DNA from 2 places in the Lacrimispora xylanolytica genome. Region 1 is predicted to be linked to the other one. Evidence: predicted binding sites of a transcription regulator. Region 1 holds the regulator's gene; the other holds the start of a gene.
What was found. The regulator NrdR, encoded in region 1, represses ribonucleotide reductase genes. The targets are predictions, from matches to a motif close to CACAANATNTTGTG.

Region 1 (4,434 bases):
TTCTTCTTTTGGCAGACAATGGTCTCATCGAACTTAAGGAAGGCGTAGAACTGGAAGCAACTAAGAATGATATTGTTAAAAATGAAAAGAACTTTAAGATCATTGAAGTAGAAGCAGCTCAGCTTCCACGTTCTCTTGGAGATGTTGATGTTGCAGTTATTAACGGAAACTATGCCATTGAGGCTGGTTTAAAGGTATCAGAAGCTTTAGCAGTAGAAGATGCAAAATCAGTGGCAGCAACTCGTTACAGCAATATCGTAGCAGTTCGTTCCGGCGATGAGAGCAACGAAAAGACAAAAGCGCTTGTAGAAGCACTTACAAGTGAAGAGGTAAAGAAATTCATCAATGATAAGTATGATGGAGCAGTTGTTCCTTCATTCTAAGTGTAATTATTAAAAAGAAACGAGACGCCATGAATCGGCAGCTATCTGGTTCATGGCGTTTTTTATATATAGTATGCAAATAATTGAATTTACAGATTCCTTTAATTATTGTATAATCTATATAAGATTACAAAAGGGAGTTGAAACTATATGGATCAAGAGAATCAAAAAGATTATAACAATGAACCATCAGTGGAACAAAGGGAGGATACATATCCTGATACCTTAAAGACAGAAGAACCCAGCTGGAATGCACAGAATGTCGCCCCTCAGCAAGTAAGGGCTTCTCAAAGCACCATGGCACTTGCCTCATTGGTTATGGGAATACTGAGTCTTGTCACATGCTGCTGTATTTATGGTGGCTTCATATTCGCAAGCCTTGGTATCTTGTTTGCGTTGTTATCCAGGACAGAAGACAAAATGGAAGGATATGCGAAGGCAGGTCTTATTACTTCAATCATTTCCTTTGTCCTCATGTTCTTATTACTTATGGTATATTTAGTATTAATGGCTGGAGGATATATTGACAGAGGAGGTGTATTTTAATGAAGACCACATCTGCGGAGCTTAAATTACGGGCTAGAAGAAAATTAAAAGGAAAATACCCCATAAGTATAGGGGCAGGCCTGATCATTGGAGCTATTTTATCTGTTCTTTTTACTGTGTTTATTATTTTCTCTGTTATTTTCGGCGCAACAAGTGAAAGGCTTTTTTACGATGGATTAGACTCTGGAATAGGATTTGCATTATTTCAGATTTTTACAATCCTTTTCGGTATCATATATACAGCAGTTATGGCTTTGCTAATGCCTGGTTACATAAAGATGTTTCTTAACATAACTACGGACCAGAAATATGGCATATCTGATCTGGCCTTTGCATTGAAAAATAAACCTTTGAAATTTTTAGGCATTCATCTATTGTTATTTCTTATAGGAATTATCTTAGGGATACCTTTCATGGTCGTATTTGTTGTTTCAATGATTACAGATTTTATTCCGATCATGATTGTGCTTCTATTCCTTATGTATATTGCACTTTTAGTTGGCTGCATCATGACCACTATTTATTTTTCCCAGTGCTTATTTATCCTGATTGAATCAACGGATAAAGGAGTGCTTCAATGCTTACGGGAAAGTGTAGAACTTATGAAGGGGAACAAAGGACGCTTTTTCTACATCATGTTAAGCTTTACCGGAATGATGTTGCTTGGATATGCTTCTATGGGAATTGGATTATTATGGATCATGCCTTATATTCAATGTACATTTACGGAGTTTTACCTTGACATTAAGGCAGATAAAACAGAGAGTGTACCTGTAAGTCAGGTGGATCATTCCTACGAATCCATGCAGAATTACTAAAATCATTTCTAAACCGTGTCACCTGGTTTTTGTGCGCATAGAATACACTAAGCATTGTAGGAGGTGTATCTATGCGCATTTGTGATCTTAAGGCAAAAGAAGTGATAAATATCTGTGACTGCAGACGACTGGGGTATGTGGGCGATGTGGATTTTGATATGGATACGGGGTGTCTCCTGGCGATCATTGTCCCAGGCCCAGGCTGCTTTTGCGGCTTTTTGGTAAGAGAAAAAGAGTATATCATTCCCTTCTGCGATATCAGACAGGTAGGACCGGATATTATCCTTGTAAATGTGGATCTGGATAAAGCAACGGAAAAATGCGGGATATAGTAGAAGATGGGCTTGTCAATCTGCGGAATGTAAGTTATGATATACATAATATAATACAGTCCGTAAGATAGGAGGATAGAGGCGTGAAATGTCCATTTTGCAACGAGGCAGATACTAAGGTCATTGATTCAAGACCAGCGGATGACAACAGTTCCATCAGGCGGCGCAGACAGTGCGAGAAATGCGGGAAGCGCTTTACAACTTATGAGAAGCTTGAGACCATGCCTCTCATGGTAATTAAGAAGGATCGTTCCAGAGAGGTCTATGACCGTTCGAAGATAGAGTCAGGGATTTTGCATTCCTGCCATAAGAGGCCTGTGTCATCCCAGCAGATTGATTCCATGGTCGATGAAGTGGAGCTGCAAGTTTTTAACCGGGAAGAAAAAGAAGTGGAAAGCACCGTCATTGGTGAGCTTGTGATGAAGAAGTTGCAGGAGGTCGATGAGGTGGCTTATGTACGATTTGCTTCTGTATATCGGGAATTTAAAGATGTGAATACGTTTATAGAAGAAATAGGAAAATTGTTAAAGAAGTAGGAGAGTTATGTTTAATACATTTTATCCGGACGAAGATGTGGTATCCGCATACGACATTCCTTATGAGCGCTTATATAAAAGCGGAATCCGTGGTGTGATTTTTGATATTGACAATACTTTGGTCCCTCATGGTGCACCAGCAGATGAAAGGGCAAAAAAGCTTTTTGCCCGTTTAAATGAAATCGGGCTTAAGTCTTGTCTCCTTTCCAACAACAAAGAACCAAGAGTTGCTTCCTTTGCACGTGCATCAGGAAGCACCGACTATATCTTTAAAGGAAACAAGCCTGGCATCGCTGGCTATCACAGGGCCATGAACGTAATGGGTACCAATAAGGAAACCACTATTTTTGTCGGAGATCAGCTGTTCACAGATGTTTTTGGTGCAAAAAGAGCAGGCATCTACAGTATACTGGTAAGACCCATCAATCCCAAGGAAGAAATTCAGATTGTGTTAAAGAGGTATTTGGAAGCCGTAGTCTTATTTTTTTACCATAGAGATAAGAAGAAAGTCATGTAACCATTGAAAAAAAGTCTTCTTCCGGGCTAAAAGGCAGCTTTTCGGATATAATAGAAATTGAGAATTCGCAAATGTCTGCCATTATTTTGACCGGTAGGAGGAAAGGCAGAAGAAAATCTATGAAAATTCTTGTTTTAAACGGGCCTAATATTAACTTTTTAGGGATTCGGGAAAAAGGAATCTATGGAAGTGAAGATTACAATTCCCTGGTTACCTCCCTGGAAGGGAAGGCAAAAGAGGAAGGTCATGAGCTGGAAGTCTACCAAAGTAACTATGAAGGCGGGCTCATTGACAAGATTCAGGAGGCGTATCATAACGGTACAGAGGGTATTATCATCAATCCGGGTGCGTTTACACATTATAGCTATGCACTGCGGGATGCCTTAGGATCTGTAGAGATTCCCAAAATCGAAGTTCATATATCCAATGTCCATAAAAGAGAAGAGTTCCGTCATTTGTCCGTTACAGCACCAGTGTGTACGGGACAAGTTGTCGGTCTTGGACTGAAAGGATATGCTTTGGCCATGGACTTTTTAACGGGAAGATAAGCTCTTTCTGGGGAGAAAATGGAGATATTTGCAAAAAAACGGTTGAAAATGCGTTTGTTATAGTATAGAATATAAAAGGTTAAGAAGAGAAATTCAAGGAGGAATATCATTTATGATATCAGCGGGTGATTTTAGAAACGGTATCACATTGGAGATCGATGGTACTGTTTATCAGATTATTGAGTTCCAGCACGTAAAACCTGGAAAGGGTGCTGCTTTCGTAAGAACAAAAATTAGAGATGTGGTAAACGGAGGCATCAACGAACGCACATTCCGCCCGACAGAAAAGTTTCCACAGGCAAGAATCGACAGAGTAGATATGCAGTATCTGTATGCTGATGGAGATCTTCATAATTTTATGGATACAAGTACTTACGAGCAGGTTGCATTAAGCAATGAAGTAATTGGTGATGCACTTAAGTTCGTAAAAGAGAATGAGACGGTTAAGGTATGTTCCTATAATGGTAAGGTATATTCCGTAGAGCCTCCGTTATTTGTTGAGTTAGTAATCACAGATACAGAACCAGGCTTTAAGGGTGATACCGCACAGGGCGCTACAAAACCAGCTACCGTTGAGACCGGAGCAATTGTGTATGTTCCTCTGTTTGTTGAGCAGGGTGATAAAATTAAGATTGATACACGTTCAGGTGAATATCTGTCCAGAGTTTAATCCGTATGAAAAAGGACCGGCATGCCCGGTCTTTTTTGCTATTATAACCCTTGGTACTTAGAAAAGAATTTGATTTTTAACCTT
Region 2 (4,434 bases), 160 kb from region 1:
CAAAAGGTCTGGTCCAGAAGGTGGATATCGATATATTAAAATATCGGGCGGAAGCAGAGTTTTTAGCAGGTAATTATAAAGAAGCCGGAGAAACGTATGATAAGCTCATAAAAGCTGACGGTAAAAAACCGGAATATTTAAATCTGCGTTCCATATCAAGAGCGGAAGCAGGAGATTTAACCGGAGCCTTGGAGGATTACAAAAAGAGCGGGGAAACGGAAAAGGATTTTAAATCCCCGGGAAAACTAAATGCCCTTCTATCCGTAGGAGCTCTTATGGAAAAGAACGGAGCGATAGAGGATGCCATGGCTCTGTATCAGGAGGCTTTAACAGCAGGGCAAAAGGGTGCCAGACTCTACAATCAGCTGGGGCTTTTAAGTATGGCAAAGAAAGACTATGATTCCGCCTTAAGTTATTTTGACCGGGGTCTTTCCTCCGAAGACAGCGGTGAGGTGCCTGAGCTCTTATTTAATCAGGCAGTTGCCAGGGAGTATAAGGGAGATTTTAAAGAGGCCCTGACATTGATGCAGAAGTATGTCTCCGTTCACGGTCCAGATGAGGCCGCGGAGCGGGAGATCACGTTTTTAAAGACGAGATAGGTTGGTTGAATCTATGGGAGAACTAATTGATTTAAAAGAAATAGAAGAAAAGGTCATACTCATCGCTGTCAGTACAGGGGATGGGGATGATACCATTGCTTCCGTTGATGAGCTGGAAGAGCTTGTGAAAACAGCGGGAGCAGTGACTGTGGATAAGATGATACAGAACCGGGAACGGATCCATCCAGGAACCTATCTTGGAAAGGGCAAGATCCAGGAGGTGAAGGAACGGGCGTGGGAGCTTGATGCTACAGGTGTGGTTTGTGATGATGAGCTCTCTCCTGCACAGCTTCGAAATCTGGAACAGGCACTGGATATGAAGGTGATGGACCGAACCATGGTAATCCTCGATATCTTTGCTGCCAGGGCCAGTACCAGAGAGGGAAAGATTCAGGTAGAGCTTGCCCAGTTAAAATACAGGGCTGCCCGTCTGGTGGGGCTCAGAAGCTCTTTATCCCGTCTGGGAGGCGGAATCGGAACCAGGGGACCTGGTGAGAAGAAGCTGGAGATGGACCGCCGTTTGATACACGACCGAATCAGTATCTTGAAAGCGGAGCTTGAGGATGTAAAACGCCACCGGGAAGTCGCAAGGCAGCAGAGGGACAAAAATCACGTAACCGTGGCTGCCATCGTAGGTTATACCAATGCGGGTAAATCCACGTTGCTTAACCGGCTTACTGATGCAGGAATTCTGGCTGAGGACAAGCTGTTTGCGACACTGGATCCTACCACCAGAAACCTAAACCTTCCTGGCGGACAGCAGATACTTCTTACGGATACCGTAGGATTTATTAGAAAACTGCCTCATCATCTGATTGAAGCCTTTAAAAGTACGCTGGAGGAGGCAAAATACAGTGATATCATCCTTCACGTGGTAGATGCCTCAAATCCTAACATGGATATGCAGATGTATGTAGTGTATGAGACCCTCAGGGAGCTGAAGGTCAGCGATAAGGTGATGGTAACTGTTTTTAACAAAATGGATGCAGCAGACCCTCAAACCACTCTTCGGGACGTTACCTCTGATCATCAGGTGAAGATTTCGGCCAGGACAGGAGAGGGGCTTGATGAGCTTTTAAGCCTTGTGGAAACGATTTTACGAAATCAGAAAATACATCTAGAAAAAGTCTATTCCTACAACGAAGCAGGTAAGATCCAGCTGATCCGTAAGTATGGACAGCTGTTAGCAGAAGAATACCGGGACGACGGTATCTATGTAAGTGCTTATGTACCATCGGAGTTGTTTGCCAGTTTATAAGGCAGAGCCGATGTAATTAACGACGAAAGAAAACACAATATGTAGAAGTGGTGTTAAAAAACCAATCTACATATTGTGTTTTTTATTTCGCTCTGTTATAATACTTTTGTGTTTTAATTTTGAAGTCAAAAAGGGGTTCTTATAGGAAAGGAGTTAGGTTTTAATGATCCAGGTGGTTAAAAGAGATGGGGAAATAGCTGAATTCAGCCTAGTTAAGATCACAGAAGCCATTAAGAAAGCGTTTAAGGCGACACAAAAAGAGTATAACGATGAGATTTTACAGTTGTTGTCTCTCCGGGTAACAGCAGATTTCCAGACCAAGATGTCAGAAAGCCAGGTATCTGTGGAGGAAATTCAGGACAGTGTGGAGCACGTGTTAGAGCAGGCCGGATATACAGATGTGGCAAAGGCTTATATCCTTTACAGAAAGCAGAGAGAAAAAGTCCGGAATATGAAGAATACGATTCTGGATTACAAAGATGTGGTAAACAGCTATGTGAAGGTGGAGGACTGGAGAGTCAAGGAAAACTCTACGGTTACATATTCCGTAGGAGGTCTGATCTTAAGTAATTCCGGTGCTGTTACGGCAAATTACTGGCTGTCAGAAATATACGATCAGGAAATTGCAGATTCTCATAGAAATGCAGATGTACATATTCATGATTTATCCATGCTGACCGGTTATTGTGCAGGCTGGTCCTTAAAGCAGCTTTTGATGGAAGGCCTTGGCGGTATTCCAGGTAAGATTACCTCTTCACCGGCAAAGCATTTATCTGTGCTATGCAATCAGATGGTTAATTTCCTCGGAATCATGCAGAATGAATGGGCTGGCGCACAGGCATTTTCCTCCTTTGATACGTATCTGGCACCTTTTGTAAAGGCAGATAACTTACCATATGGGGAAGTGAAAAAATGCATTGAGAGCTTTATTTTCGGCGTAAACACTCCAAGCCGCTGGGGAACACAGGCACCCTTTTCCAATATCACTCTGGACTGGACGGTACCATCTGATATGGCAGAACTTAATGCCATCGTAGGTGGAAAAGAGATGGATTTTAAGTACAAAGACTGCAAACAGGAAATGGATATGGTCAATAAAGCGTTTATCGAGACCATGATCGAAGGGGATGCCAATGGAAGAGGCTTCCAGTATCCCATTCCCACCTATTCCATTACAAAGGATTTTGACTGGTCCGATACAGAAAACAACCGACTTCTTTTTGAAATGACATCCAAGTATGGAACTCCTTATTTTTCTAACTATATAAACAGCGACATGGAGCCAAGCGATGTAAGAAGCATGTGCTGCCGCTTACGCCTTGATCTGCGGGAACTTAGAAGAAAGACTGGAGGCTTCTTCGGCTCTGGGGAAAGTACCGGTTCTGTAGGCGTCGTGACCATTAATATGCCAAGAATCGCTTATCTGGCTAAGGATGAAGCCGACTTTATGAGTCGTCTGGATCACATGATGGATATTTCCGCCAGATCCTTAAAGGTAAAGCGTGAGGTCATTACGAAGCTTTTAAACCAGGGCCTCTATCCCTATACCAAACGGTATCTTGGCACCTTTGAAAATCATTTCTCCACCATAGGCTTAATCGGAATGAACGAAGTAGGGTTAAATGCCAGGTGGCTGAAAGAAGATTTATCAAAGGCAAGAACTCAGAAGTTTACAAAAGACGTATTAAACCATATGAGAGAAAGGCTCTCTGATTATCAGGAACAATACGGCGACCTTTATAACCTGGAAGCAACTCCGGCAGAATCCACGGCTTACCGTCTTGCCAAGCATGATAAAGAGCGCTATCCGGGAATTAAGACTGCCGGGAAGGAAGGAGATACTCCTTACTATACCAACAGCTCCCACCTTCCTGTGGAGTTTACGGCAGATATCTTTGATGCTCTGGATATCCAGGATGAGCTTCAGACGCTTTATACCTCCGGAACGGTATTCCATGCGTTTTTAGGAGAGAAGCTCCCGGACTGGCAGGCGGCTGCCAAGCTGGTAAAAACCATAGCGGAGCATTATAAGCTGCCTTATTATACCATGTCCCCGACCTATTCCATTTGTGCGGAGCACGGGTACTTATCAGGAGAGCATAAGATCTGTCCCCACTGTGAAAAACCGGCAGAAGTATACAGCCGGATTACTGGTTATTACCGTCCGGTGCAGAACTGGAATGAGGGAAAAACCCAGGAATATAAAAACCGGATCACCTACAATCCGCTGGGTCTTTCAAAGAATAAGGTATCCTCTGAGGAAAAAGCACAGAAGGTACTTACTAAGAAAACAGAGATTCCAACGGGAGCATATCTGTTTACCACAAAGACATGTCCAAACTGCCGTACGGCAAAGGAATTCCTGGAACATGTAGAATATGAAACTGTGGATGCAGAGGAAAATGCAGAACTGGCGCAAGCCCTTGGGATCATGCAGGCGCCTACGCTGGTAGTGGTAAAGGAAGGTCTGATTCATAAGATTACCAATGCTTCTGATATTAGAAAGTATGCAGAGCGGGCAGGGCAGTTATAAAGAACGGCCTTAGAAGAGTATATAAAAAAATGCGTCTTGACTGG

Region 2: the regulator NrdR is predicted to act here: its motif matches at 1,891-1,904, upstream of OW255_RS08520 (ribonucleoside triphosphate reductase).

The regions. Positions count from the first base shown of each region.
Region 1 is NZ_CP113524.1:1,963,706-1,968,139, forward strand. Features, by position in the region: gene OW255_RS09205 (MetQ/NlpA family ABC transporter substrate-binding protein) at 1-383, shown strand, start outside; gene OW255_RS09210 (DUF4190 domain-containing protein) at 534-929, shown strand; gene OW255_RS09215 (DUF975 family protein) at 929-1,747, shown strand; gene OW255_RS09220 (PRC-barrel domain-containing protein) at 1,819-2,079, shown strand; gene nrdR (transcriptional regulator NrdR) at 2,163-2,615, shown strand; gene OW255_RS09230 (YqeG family HAD IIIA-type phosphatase) at 2,623-3,132, shown strand; gene aroQ (type II 3-dehydroquinate dehydratase) at 3,252-3,680, shown strand; gene efp (elongation factor P) at 3,793-4,350, shown strand.
Region 2 is NZ_CP113524.1:1,806,754-1,811,187, forward strand. Features, by position in the region: gene OW255_RS08510 (tetratricopeptide repeat protein) at 1-599, shown strand, start outside; gene hflX (GTPase HflX) at 613-1,857, shown strand; gene OW255_RS08520 (ribonucleoside triphosphate reductase) at 2,021-4,390, shown strand.